3 regions of the Paenibacillus sp. UMB7766-LJ446 genome follow, and region 1 is predicted to be linked to each of the others. Evidence: riboswitches for the same ligand, from Rfam matches in the RefSeq annotation. Region 1 holds a riboswitch; each other region holds the start of a gene.
What was found. Region 1 has a riboswitch for thiamine pyrophosphate ahead of QP794_RS05010 (thiamine phosphate synthase). Riboswitches for the same ligand answer to the same signal wherever they lie in the genome.
Positions count from the first base shown of each region.

Region 2: it holds a riboswitch for thiamine pyrophosphate, as region 1 does, so the genes downstream of both, tenA (thiaminase II) here and QP794_RS05010 (thiamine phosphate synthase) in region 1, are expected to answer to the same signal.
Region 3: it holds a riboswitch for thiamine pyrophosphate, as region 1 does, so the genes downstream of both, QP794_RS22730 (ABC transporter substrate-binding protein) here and QP794_RS05010 (thiamine phosphate synthase) in region 1, are expected to answer to the same signal.

Region 1 covers NZ_JASOYM010000002.1:845-5,084, forward strand. The annotation lists gene QP794_RS05000 (hypothetical protein) at 1-205, shown strand, start outside; gene QP794_RS05005 (ABC-F family ATP-binding cassette domain-containing protein) at 338-1,888, shown strand; TPP riboswitch at 2,014-2,123, shown strand; gene QP794_RS05010 (thiamine phosphate synthase) at 2,439-3,029, shown strand; gene thiO (glycine oxidase ThiO) at 3,034-4,240, shown strand, end outside.
Region 2 covers NZ_JASOYM010000004.1:406,798-411,037, reverse strand. The annotation lists gene QP794_RS12890 (TetR/AcrR family transcriptional regulator) at 1-558, opposite strand, end outside; gene QP794_RS12885 (GNAT family N-acetyltransferase) at 609-1,157, opposite strand; gene tenA (thiaminase II) at 1,192-1,863, opposite strand; TPP riboswitch at 1,985-2,083, opposite strand; gene QP794_RS12875 (hypothetical protein) at 2,130-2,348, opposite strand; gene QP794_RS12870 (NAD(P)/FAD-dependent oxidoreductase) at 2,357-3,487, opposite strand; gene QP794_RS12865 (AraC family transcriptional regulator) at 3,729-4,240, shown strand, end outside.
Region 3 covers NZ_JASOYM010000010.1:117,776-122,015, forward strand. The annotation lists gene QP794_RS22715 (ABC transporter ATP-binding protein) at 1-160, opposite strand, end outside; gene QP794_RS22720 (ABC transporter permease) at 204-962, opposite strand; gene QP794_RS22725 (thiamine-binding protein) at 962-1,252, opposite strand; gene QP794_RS22730 (ABC transporter substrate-binding protein) at 1,499-2,539, opposite strand; TPP riboswitch at 2,766-2,878, opposite strand; gene QP794_RS22735 (NAD-dependent epimerase/dehydratase family protein) at 2,934-3,710, opposite strand; partial or broken gene QP794_RS22740 (VOC family protein) at 3,728-4,114, opposite strand.

The sequences.
Region 1 (4,240 bases):
TAACCAAAAGATTAACAATTATGCCATTGGTGGTGGCAGACTGGTGAAGAAAACAGCGATTGTTGGCGGAGTTGATCCGTTGAGTGGAATCAAATATTATTACCCTTCCACTTGTAGCAATGGTTACAGAGCCGAAGAAGTATTTATAAATGCCAAACAAGCGGCAGCGCAAGGTTATTTTGAGTATAACTGTTCCACAAATTAAAGGCAGTTTGTTTGTAATATAAAAGCGAGGTTGCATGAGATGTTTACATTACTTTCAGAAAAGGCTACACCTGTGCTAAAATAGGGTTTCGGAACGATAGCAATGTCCAATAGATAGGAGCAACCTCATCTTATGAGTTTATTGTCAGTAGAGAACGTGAGTCACAATTTTGGAGACCGCACGTTATTTAAAAATGTATCTTTTCGTTTACTTGCCGGAGAGCGTGTAGGCCTTGTTGGTGCAAATGGTGTGGGCAAGTCCACACTGATGAACATCCTTACCGGGAAATTGCTAAAGGACGAAGGGAAGGTCGAATGGACCCCCAAAGTTCGTTATGGATATCTGGATCAGCATACCAAGCTCACGCCTGGAAAAACGATTCGTGACGTGTTAAAGGATGCGTTCCTTCCCTTGCTTGAGTTAGAGAAAGAAATGATGTCCATCACGGATCAGATGGCAGACGCCGATCCGGACAAGCTCGAATTGTTGCTGGAAGAAATGGGTGACATTCAGGAGCAATTGGAGCAAGGTGATTTTTATCTGATTGATGTGAAAGTGGAAGAGATGGCGAATGGACTTGGCTTGTCCGCTATCGGTCTGGATCGTGACGTGGCTGCGCTTAGTGGTGGTCAGCGTACAAAGGTATTGCTTGCCAAGCTTTTACTCGAGAAACCCACTGCTCTTCTTCTGGATGAGCCGACGAACTATCTCGATGTGGAACACATTGAATGGCTGACGCGCTACCTGAAGGATTACCCGTACGCGTTTATTCTGATCTCGCATGATACGGAGTTTATGAATGAGGTCGTTAACGTTATTTATCATTTGGAATTTGCCAAGTTGACGCGTTATGCAGCCAACTATAACAAATTCCTTGAAATGGCTGACATGAATAAGGCCCAACATATTGATGCTTATGAGAAACAGCAGGAGTACATCAAGAAGCAGGAAGATTTCATTCAGCGGAACAAAGCCCGCGCTTCCACTTCCGGTCGTGCCAAGAGCCGTGAGAAGCAGCTCGGCAAGATTGAACGTATTGATCGTCCAGACGAAGCAGCCAAACCCACGTTTAATTTCAAAGATGCCCGTGCGAGCAGTAAAACAGTCTTTGAGGGTATTGATTTTGAGATTGGATATTCGTATGCATTATTGCCCAAAATGACGATGACTATTGAGCGTGGCGAGAAAATTGCCATTGTTGGATGTAACGGTGTAGGTAAATCAACACTACTCAAGACCATTTTGGGGAAAATTCCACCCCTTAGTGGTAAGACTTTCTTGGGTGATTATCTGGAAACCGCTTATTTCGAACAGGAAGTACGTGCAGGTAATATTACCCCGATCGAAGATGTTTGGAATGAATTCTCTCATCTGACACAGAATGAAGTCCGGGGCCATCTTGCACGTTGTGGATTGAAAAATGAGCATATCACCCGTCCGCTTAACGCGCTTAGTGGTGGAGAGCAAGCGAAGGTTCGTTTGTGTAAGCTTCTGATGCGTGAAAGCAACTGGATTTTGTTCGATGAGCCTACGAACCATTTGGATGTGACGGCCAAAGCAGAGCTGAAACGTGCCCTGCAAGAATTCAAGGGTACCGTGCTGCTTGTATCCCATGAACCTGAATTTTATGAAGGCTGGGTAACCAAAACGTGGGATGTTGAGGCGTGGTCCGAGAAACAATAGTTTCTTCATACCAGACGAGCTATTTCGATAACTAGATTGTCTTCAGCAATGGATAAAGAACGTAATAAATGGAAATTGTACGGTGACAAAAAAAGATGTCTATGGTAACATAGGCTACAGCTTCATATGAACACTAGGGGGGCCGCACGATGCGGCTGAGATGGAAGAATGCGATTCCGGACCCTTTGCACCTGATCTGGATCATACCAGCGTAGGGAAGTGGCGCGTTTCAGCTAATGACAAAGGGCGTTATCGTTGACTTTGCGATATTGCCTGCAAGATGAATCATGTGGTTTCTAGGTATACTACGTTGCGACTATGGATGTTTTTATAGTTGGTTATACGTTATGTTTAGAGTAATTGCATGCGACAGTCATTCAGTTGATCATGAATTCTAAATTCGTGGCCACTCCCCTACGGGAGTGGCTTTTTTGTTGTTTTATATCAGCCTAAAGCACGTAAGAGGAGGGCGAACAGGACGTCAATTTTCCATGAACATGTAGCAGCACGATCATTTGAACTGCATGTCATTTCGCCAGGTAAGGGAGACATGTACTCTTTTCTAGATACGGCTAAGAAAGTATGGCGATGGATCGATTTTATCCACATTCGGGAAAAAAAGCTGACCCTAGAGCAGCAGATGTATTGGGCGCAAAGTCTAAAAACACAAGGAGTTCCATCTAAACGAATCGTTATGAACGGCTTAGATCAGCTGGCTCAACATGCGTGGTTGGGTGGTGTGCATTGGGGTCAAGCAGCTATTCAAGGCTATGATCTGGCTGAGTTAAATCGACTGAACCGGCTTCGTGTAGGCGTGTCGGTTCATTCTCTGAAAGAAGCAAAAGTTGCAGAAGAACGTGGAGCGGATTATCTCTTTTACGGGCATGTATACGAATCCGATAGTAAACCGAATTGCGAACCTAAAGGTCTTATTGCGTTGGCTGAAGTATGCTCCAATGTTTCGATTCCAGTGATTGCGATTGGCGGGATTAGACCGGAGAATATCGGGGCTATTCGTACTGCGGGTGCCAAAGGCGCTGCGGTAATCTCAACCATTTGGATGAACAGTAAGCCGGAGCTGGCTGCCGCTTCATTGCGGCAGGCAATCAGGGATTCAGAGAACGCCGAACCAAGGAGATGAGAACATGAGAGAGGAAGCAAGAAGCCGGAGCAGGAATCGTTCGGGTTATCATCCAGGAACAGTATTCAGGAGTAAAGGTGGAACAGAGATTCGAGGCAAGCTTCATGCGGAAACGATTATTGTTGGTGGAGGAGTTATTGGTAGTGCCATTGCATGTGAACTCGCCACCCGCGGTCACGACGTTCTTCTGGTTGAGCGTGCAAGAATAGGCGGGGGAACTTCCTGTGCAGCTGCCGGGATGCTTGCTGCGGACAGTGAGGAATTCACTCATGCTGTGATGGCGAAGCTTGCGCGGCAGAGCAGAGCATTACTTCACGAGCAGAAGGAGCGAATCCATTCACTTAGCGGAGTGGAAATGGGTTTGCAACAGCATGGATTTATTACTCCTTTTCGTTCATACAGTGAGGTCAGCAGTTACAAGAATATCCGATCGTCTTCCTTATCTACAGAACATATTTGGTGGGATCGAGTGGCTGTCCAACAAGAAGCATCATGGTTAAACAGGGATACGTATGGCGCATATTACAGACCTTCCGAGAGCGAGGTTCTTCCTATCAATCTAACGCAGGCTTATGTCAGATCGGCTCAGGCCCTGGGTGCCAGAGTGATGGAAGGTGTACAGAATGTCTGTTTGCATAGGGACATGAATGGAGTGCAAGGTATTGAGACTTCAATTGGAACCATGACATCGAGAAATGTCATTATCGCTACAGGGTTACAAGGCGAAGAATTGATGAGACAAGTGGGCCTTGATTCACCTGTTTTGCCTGTGAAGGGTGAAATTGCAGCCGTGCAGTTCTCACCCCACCATGTCGGTTACAGACCTGACAAAACGGTGTATGCAGAGGATATATATATTGTTCCCAAAGCGAATGGAGAAGTGTGGATTGGTGCAACAAGTCTTCCTGGAAGAACCGACATGAAGGTCTCCGTTCAAGGCATTCAGAAGCTGCTTGCAGCCGCGACAAATTGGGTGCCTGGTATGAAGGAAGCGCATTTTATCCGAGCGTGGGCGGGAGTACGTCCTTCGACTCCGGATGGGTTGCCTTATGTGGGTGCTTGTGAAAGTGTTCCGGGTTTATTCGCTGCTTTTGGACACTATCGTAATGGCATACTGCTTAGTGCGATCACGGGCAGCTTAATGGCTGACTTAATTAATGGTAAAACCTCGGAAGAGCTGGGTATTCAGGACTTAAGTCCTGAACGGTTAA
Region 2 (4,240 bases), on a different contig from region 1:
CAGCATGGAACGCAGCAAAATTTCGATATAATTCAGCACTTTTGGCACAAGATGGCTCCAATCCGGCTGATCGAGATGGAAATTTCTCCACGTATTTGAGATTTGATGTACCATGCCAAAACAAAAAATGGCTCCTTCAAAAGCAAAGGGTTTTAATTCTTCGCCAAATACCTGTACCAGTCTTTCCGACAACCAATTTAACTGCATGCGAGTCAGATTTGCCACATCACATTTTCCAGAATAAAAGCCTGTCCAGAATAGCTCCACAACACTCTGTTTTTCAGGCAAAATCATCGGCATCATAATCTGATCCACCAGTAAATCAAAATCGGAAGCATAGCTTTGACGCTCCAAACTTTTGCGAATCATCATGTCTTCCTGCACACGTTGCTCCAGAATAGCAAGAATACAATCATCTTTCGAACTAAAGAATTTATAAAATGTTCCTTTGGACACACCCGACTCATCTAGGATCATTTGTATGGAGGTGCTGGTCACTCCATGTTTCTCAAAGAGTACAAGAGCAGAGTCCAATAACATTTGTTTCCGTTTATTCATAAGTTCCCCCTGGATGATTTCGGTGGTTCACGTCACGATATCTTGATCATCTAGCGTAAATCCACTGCAAACATCAGATGTTCCTTCCATATCCCCCTGATTTTAATATTCTGGCGATCCATCTCCTGGAAACCCGCCTTACGCAGCACTCGGATCGATCCGGCATTGTCGGGCAGCGCACCTGCCTCCACGCGTTTGATTCCCGCATCATTCATGGCAAAACTCAGTGCTAGTTGAATGGCTTCACTCATGTAGCCCTTGCCATTGTGCGCCTGGTCGAGCACATAACCCACGATCCATTTTTGGGTGGAATCCAGTTCAAGCTCGAACAGAGAGATCTCCCCAATGAGCTCATTTGTCGTGTTCAGGAAGATTCCGAAAGAATAACGCTTCCCTTCTTCCCTGGCCTTGTTCCAACCTTCAAGCAGGGTGACCTGACCCTCCAGCGTATAGAATGTCTCCGATCGTTCACTTGCCGAGATCTCTTCAAAAACAGCCCGATTGCGGAGCTGTACATCCAGCAGTGATGCCGCGTCCTCCATGTTCAAAAACCGTAAATAGATGCGTTGTCCACGATTGTTCATCTTCGGTATGTTCATCCTTGTCTCTGGTTGTAGTCAATTTCATTCATCATCACAAGTAGGAAAGTTGCCGTTTATACGCCATATCCCAGAACAGATATTCAAACTCAACACTTCTTCTGAATATGTCTTCAATGGCTTCCAGTTCCTGCTCGGTTTTATGTTCACATAATGCATCCAGTGTATCATAGAACCATTCGAATGAGTTCCGGAATTCATCACTTGCATAATTTTCGATCCAAGTCTGATAGAAATTACCCTCTAATGAATCGCGATATTGTTCTTTTAATCTTGTGGCATAATCGTAATACGTCCACGCACAAGGGAAAATGACGGCAATGATTTCGGCAATCCCGCCTGTTTGAGCGACACTCATCATATTTGACGTATATGCCTTGTTGAAAAGAGATGGTTTCACATTGTGATTTTCATCCAGCTTAATCCCAAATTCATTCATGTAATTCCGATGCAAATCCATTTCTTCGTACAGAATAGCGTGTTGAATAACCGTAAAGTTCGTCATCAGTTTTTCATCCGCAGCCTTCACTGCACCCATCGCAAAAATCTTCGCATATTCAATCAGATATGTATAGTCCTGGAGTAGATAAAACTTAAACGCTTCCTGATCCAGTGTGCCTTTCCCCATCTCGTGTAAAAAAGGATGATTGTATCCATCTTCCCATACGGTTATGGACTTGTCTTTTAACGTTCTTGAAAATGACATGATCAGTTCTCCTTTGTCCAAATCATATTGTCCCATCTGCAATCCAGCTATTGCTTCCTGTTATGAAATATACACACCAAAAAGCCCTTGTCCTAATTTCGGCAAGGGCAAAAAATAACATGAGTACATGTCATTTGCTCCCTACGTCAGTATTAACTAACAGGTTCAAAGGGTCAGGTTTTAACCTTCTCAACTGCGAACAGTCCCCCTGCAAATAGCTCAGGCTTATTACAACATGTGTATTTCCAAATGTCAAACTATTCCTATTAATCTTCGAGTTTGCCTAATTCCTCCTGCAAGCTCTTCAGACGGGTGCGAATGGTTTCAATCCTATTCTGCACTTCACTTAACTGGTTCAAATCCCTTTCGTATGCCTGTTCCTCTTCCTTGGCTTTTGCCAATTCATCCTCTGCAACGCCAATCTGGTGCTCCAGATATATGATATCTGAAGAGCTGCCGTGAGTTAAACGCTGTGAATATGTCATGGTTCACCTCATTTCTGGTCTTCCATTGCTTTTCCTATATTATATGGTTGAATATCGATATCCAAATCCATACCCAGAGCCAATTTGGCCAGTTGACTTCCTATAAAGGGCCCCATCGTCAGACCTGATGCTCCAAGCCCGTTGGCTGTGATCAATCCATCCCAATCAGGAACAACACCCATTACCGGAAGAAAACCCGGTGTGAACGGACGGAAGCCTACTCTCACTTCCTGAAACGTGCTATCAGCTAAACCAGGAGCCAGTTCCAATCCTTTATTCAATATTTCCTGCATTCCGCCTGCGGTTACTCTTGTATCATAGCCTTCAATATCATTTTCGTGAGTTGCCCCAATCACAATCTTCTGTTGATCAAAGGCTAACAAATATTGATCCGAAGGAGGCATGACCACAGGCCATTTCTCAGTATCTTCTCGATCGTGAACCTGCAAATGCATAATTTGTGCCTTCTGATAATGAACCTTAAAGTCAATGCCCAAATGCTTGAACAGTTCATTGGCCCAAGCGCCGGCACACACAATAACCTCGTCAGCCGATATGACTTTCCCGTCAACAACTACTCCAGTTACCCGGTCCGATTCATACTGAAGTGTCGCGTCCCCATCAATCAGGACCGCCCCATTTCGTTGTGCCGATCGGATCAAGGCATCGCGCAGCGCACGCCCATCGATACGCGCAGCACCGCTGATGTACACAGATTGAAAAGTTTCCTCCAGTAGAGGAAAACGCTGATGGGTTTCTTTTGCATCCAACAGGGTAATATCACCAATCTCCGGTGCATCTTCTTTACGAAGATGTGCCCGTTCCTGCATCTTGTTGAGTTTCTCCACATCGGTATGAATACTAAGCGCACCCACTTGAGCGTAACCCGTTTCCGTTTCCCCTTCACTCTTAAGTTCTTCAATCAACCCGGGATAGAAACGTGCACCTGCCTTGGCAAGCTGATACCAATCCTGATTGCGGCGTTGGGATAACCAGGGACAGATAATCCCGGCAGCGGCATCCGTAGCCTGCCCTCGATCTTTCCGATCTATAATAAGGACCTCTGCACCCCATTTTGCTAATTGATAGGCTGTTGATGCCCCAAGAATTCCTGATCCTATGACGATGACTTTCTTCATGATTGCATTCCTTTCCTAAATCACTGTATCCATTATAGCCTATACTGTTCGACATGATAATGGCAAGGCATCGGCATGGTGATACATATTCCTAAAAGGTTTTCGGTAAAAGCTCATCGGATTGAAAACATTATTTAAATTACTGTTATTTATGTAATATAATTCAAATCAAGTTTCTTTTAACGCAGTATCCGCGCCATTTACGCACACGACCTTTAACGAAATGAGGAATAACACAACGATGCCGAAACGTAGTATGGGGAATTCGCTGGATACCGATATGCCACTTATGATTACAGGCCAAAACCAGCTGACCGTAGATGAATTGATCCATTGGAGCGACCATTCACGGGATTACAGCATTGTGCAGTGTATCGGGGGAACCGGGAAAATCGCAGCCAAAAATCATGAGTACTCGATTCGGGAAGGAACCGCTCTTATTATGTTCCCAGAGGTGACGTACCGTTACGACAATTTGAGTGATTCATTGTTGTTCGATTGTCTGTCCTTTAATGGCTATTTATTGCCCCGGTTTCTGCATACCTTGCAGATCGGGGAGCTGCGCGCCTTCAAGCCGGACGGAATGCTTCATATCCTGTTGCATGAAATAACGTTAGCGCTGCAGTCCCGGCACAAGGATCAGATCTGGCATGTATCCGCACTGCTGTACATGCTTCTGGTCAGGTTAACCATTGAGGGTGAGCGTTATGGCGCTTATGAACGCTCGGATGCCCGACTAAAACTGGGCGGACT
Region 3 (4,240 bases), on a different contig from region 1:
GCTCGCGGAACGAGGCATGCACATTCTGAACTTCCAATGCTGGCGATGAATGATTAGCAGTTAAGGTCACGGCTTTATGTTCAGGATCTCCGCTACCCGTTGGAGTGGTTGTACTCGCATCCGGCGCAGCAGCTGCCCGCTCGTTGTGTTCGGGTGTCATCTTGTCATCACTTCCTAACCTTTATATAGGGCATATTTCAAAATTATCGCTTCTGCGGTCGCCAGCGAACGAGCAGCTTCTCCAGTAGCGCAATGAGCAGGAAGAGCAGCAGACTCAGTGCCACAATAATCATGATTGCCACGAACAGACGGTCCGTCCGATAGGCCGATTTTTGCAGCATCATATAATACCCGATACCCTTATCTGCTCCAATCCATTCCGCGATGATCGCACCCATGACGCTGTACGTAGCGGCAATTTTGATCCCTGAGAACACCGAGGGCAGCGCATGTGGGAGCTCAAGCTTCCAGAAAATTGAGCCTCGTTTGGCGCCAGCCATGCGCATATAGTTCATCATCGCCGCATCGGTGCGGGTCAACCCGTCCATGGCAGCTACAGCCACCGGGAAGAAGCAGACCAAAATGATGGTAATCAGTTTGGGCAGCAGCCCAAATCCGAACCAGATCAGCAAGAGCGGAGCGAGCGCGATGGTCGGTATATTTTGACTAAGAATAAGTAATGGATAGAGTGCAGATTTCAAAAATGGAATCAGATGCAGAACCATCGCAATCAGTAATCCCGTAAGTGTGCCTGCTGCAAACCCGATCAATGTCAGTTGGATGGTTGCCCATGCGTGCATGCCAAGCCGCTCGGCCTGAGAGGCCGCTTCATGGGCGATGTCAGAAGGCGCAGGCAGCATCCATTTTTCGATATGAAACAGGGAGACAGCTCCCTGCCATACCGCTATAAAGAGAATAACCGCCACGAAGGGCGGCCATACGCTTTTCCAATAGGCATGCATTAGCGATATTTCTCCGTCAGGGTGTCCATGCTGAAACCGCTCGGGCTATGGGCGATCTTGATCTGTGAGATGATGCTTGGGCTGCCGGCTTCCACAAGAACTTCATGCATTTTGCGAACAACCTCCAGCAGCTCCTCCAGTTCTCCCTCCATTGTGGTATCGAGTGGATTGACCTGATATTTTAAGCCTGACTGCTGAATAACTTCAATGGCACGATCAACGTATGGATAGGAATTTTCGCCATTGGGCGTTTTGGGAATGACTTGAATGCTAAGTAGTGTGCTTGCCATGAAAGATCACTTTTCCTTTCGGGTTAAATTGCATGAGTTAAACCAGCTTTACACTAAACCACTCCGATTGCAGTACCCTCTTCCGATCGCTGTTATCCCCAGATTTTCCCCATGGGGAAAATCCGGGGATAGCATATGCTTCCGAAGGAGCTTTCTTTCAGAAAGCTTTTAGGCGACCGCTTCGCTTCTTCAGATGGGTTCTGCACTCTTCGTTCTGGTGTAAAAAAAGTTAAATTTAAACTATTTTTATTGGGGTAGAAATTCGTTCGTATACGCCTTGGACACATCTACCTGCTCATCGAGCAGTTTTTTGCTAAACATCCAATCCGTGTAGTTCTGCCATACTTCTTGCTTCTGTTCACCCCAGCGTGGTGCGTCCTCCTGATATTTCGGACTCAGCCATTTCTGGCTTGCGAGTACAAGATCCTTGTCCAAATCCGGTACGGCCTTGATCAGAATGTTGGCAGCTTCTTCGGGATGTTCAATCGCATATTGATATCCTTCAGAAGTGGCTTTCAAGAACGCTTTAACCAGCTCGGGATCGTTCTGAATCGTCTGTTCATTCGTCACAAGCACAGGTGTGTAGTAATCCAGTGCTTCGGAATAATCCTTCACATACAGCATGTCGATCGGCTCTCCGCGAAGTTCGGCTTCAATTCCTGTCCACGCGTAGAAAATCCAGGCAAAATCGATATCGCGTTTCACAGCGGTGAAAAAGTCTGCATCGCCCATGTTAATATTTTTCACTTTGGATACATCCGCACCTTCGCCCTCCATAATGGACTGCATCACGGCCTCTTCTACCGGGGAGCCCCAGCCACCATAGGTTTTGCCTTCAAAATCTTTGGGAGACTTGATGTTTCGATCTACCGGAGCAGCAAATCCGGATGTATTATGCTGAATAACTGCAGCGATGGACACGAGCGGCACGCCCTGTGTGCGGGCCTGGGTCACACTCTCCTGATAACTTACGCCAAAAGGCACTTCGTTCGAAGCAACCATGGTATCCGCGCCTCCGGTACCTGGCTGAACAATCTCGACATTTAAGCCTTCGGCTTTATAAAAGCCTTGATCTACGGCCGCATATAAGCCGGTATGATTCGTATTTGGTGTCCAGTCCAGCACCACTTTAATATCCTTGAGGGCTGCATTGTCACCTTCGCTACTGTTTTCGGTGTTGCTGCCGCCGTTCTCTCCTGAAGGTACAGCTTCTTTGCTGCCACATGCGGCCACAGTTACCAGCAGCACGCACAAGAGCAGCAGTCCCATCATTTTACGCCATCTCATCTTCATTTCTCTCCTTCATATTGTCCGGCCAGTGGCGCGGGGTACTCCTTGGCTTCATATCCAAGCTTCTTGCATAAATCGACAGATTTATACCAGCTATGATCCGGATGACGTCACTTTTTTTAGCTCTCTGACTATATAAAAGAACATTAAAAAAGCGCCCCGTAAATCCGGGACGCGTGCAGGCGTTAGAGATGTGGCACTCAGCAAAGAGACTGGGCTGGGCCAATTCGATATACTCCGATTCCTACGCTGGCATGATCCAGATCAGGTCTAAGGGTCAGTATCTTGGTGGGATACACTCTCAGCCGGCCAATTCCGACTCCCCTGGGAAACTATGAAGTTACGGGCATTACTAGGTGTAATTATAGGCCAGAGGCCGATGTATGTCCAGTCAGGAACTGGATGGAGGGACGAATCGTGGCGTATCGTAGAGGGAAATCTGACTGAGTGCAAAAGCATCGGATTTCGGGTCATACCCCACTTGTTTCTGCGTGGATTCCAGATTCAATCGTTTGAACCGATTATTCGAGATCCCATGCAGTATGGTAAAAGGCTCCAGATCTGTAGCTATAATCGATTTGAACACCAGATCACACAAGTCAGCCGGACTAATATACGCGCTCATATCACGAGCCTCAAGTGGCGGCCCATCCGGTTGGAAATCATCATATGCCCCAATACGTATTGCAACACTATGTAACCCCTCGGTATATGCAAAATAGGCGGCGAGCGATTCACCAAAACATTTGCTAACCCCGTACAAATTCCGTGGGCGTGTCGGCATGTCCGGGTAGATCTGGGCATCAATGGGATACCCTTCAATCGTCTGTGCACTGCTTGCCAGGATGACTCTTCGTACGCCTTGATCCTTGGCCGCACGGAATACATTAAATGTACCTTTGATATTGATGTCCAATAAAGATTCATAGAAGCCGGCATACGGGGAGGGGGCTCCCGCTAGATGTACAACCACATCCATACCTTCACACGCTTGCTGACAAGCTTCGGGATCGGTCACATCCAGTGCCATGATCTCATGGCCTGTCCCAGAATACGTATGCAGTCTGTCGATACTCAGATCCGTAAGTCGCAGGTGAAATGCCTCTGATAAATGTTGAGATAAGTCGCGTCCAATTTTTCCGGCTGCTCCGGTAATTAAAATGTTCATCAAATCAGCTCCAATTCTTAGCGCTGGAAGAACTCAATCCATTCCTTTTCAGGTCCATAGATGAAGAAATAACGGTAACCATTAGGCAGTGCAATGATCTCTCCATCAATAAATTCGGCCTCCGTTGCCTTAATGCGCTCGTATTCAGAATCAAGATCATCGACATGAATGGCAAAATGGTGCACCGTTCCTTCGGCAGGCAGCTTGTCACTGTATCCCTGAATCAACTCAATCTCGGTCTCGTTGCTTCCGTTGAAGCCGAGAAAGGCGAGCTAAATGACGCCGTTGGTATGGGTTACCCGGTCTTTCAATTCAAGACCAACAATCTCCGTATAGAAGCGGAGTGTGGTCTCCAGATCACGAACGGCGATGCCGACGTGGTCAATGCGCTTTTGAAAACTCATATCCAAAATCCTCCTTGTAGTAGATGAATCATTCTGCCATTTTAAGGAATATCATAGGGCTGGACTACGGGGTTGTCAAATCCGATTTTTATTTGGAAAAGTTAGAATTGTTCACAGAATGTTCAC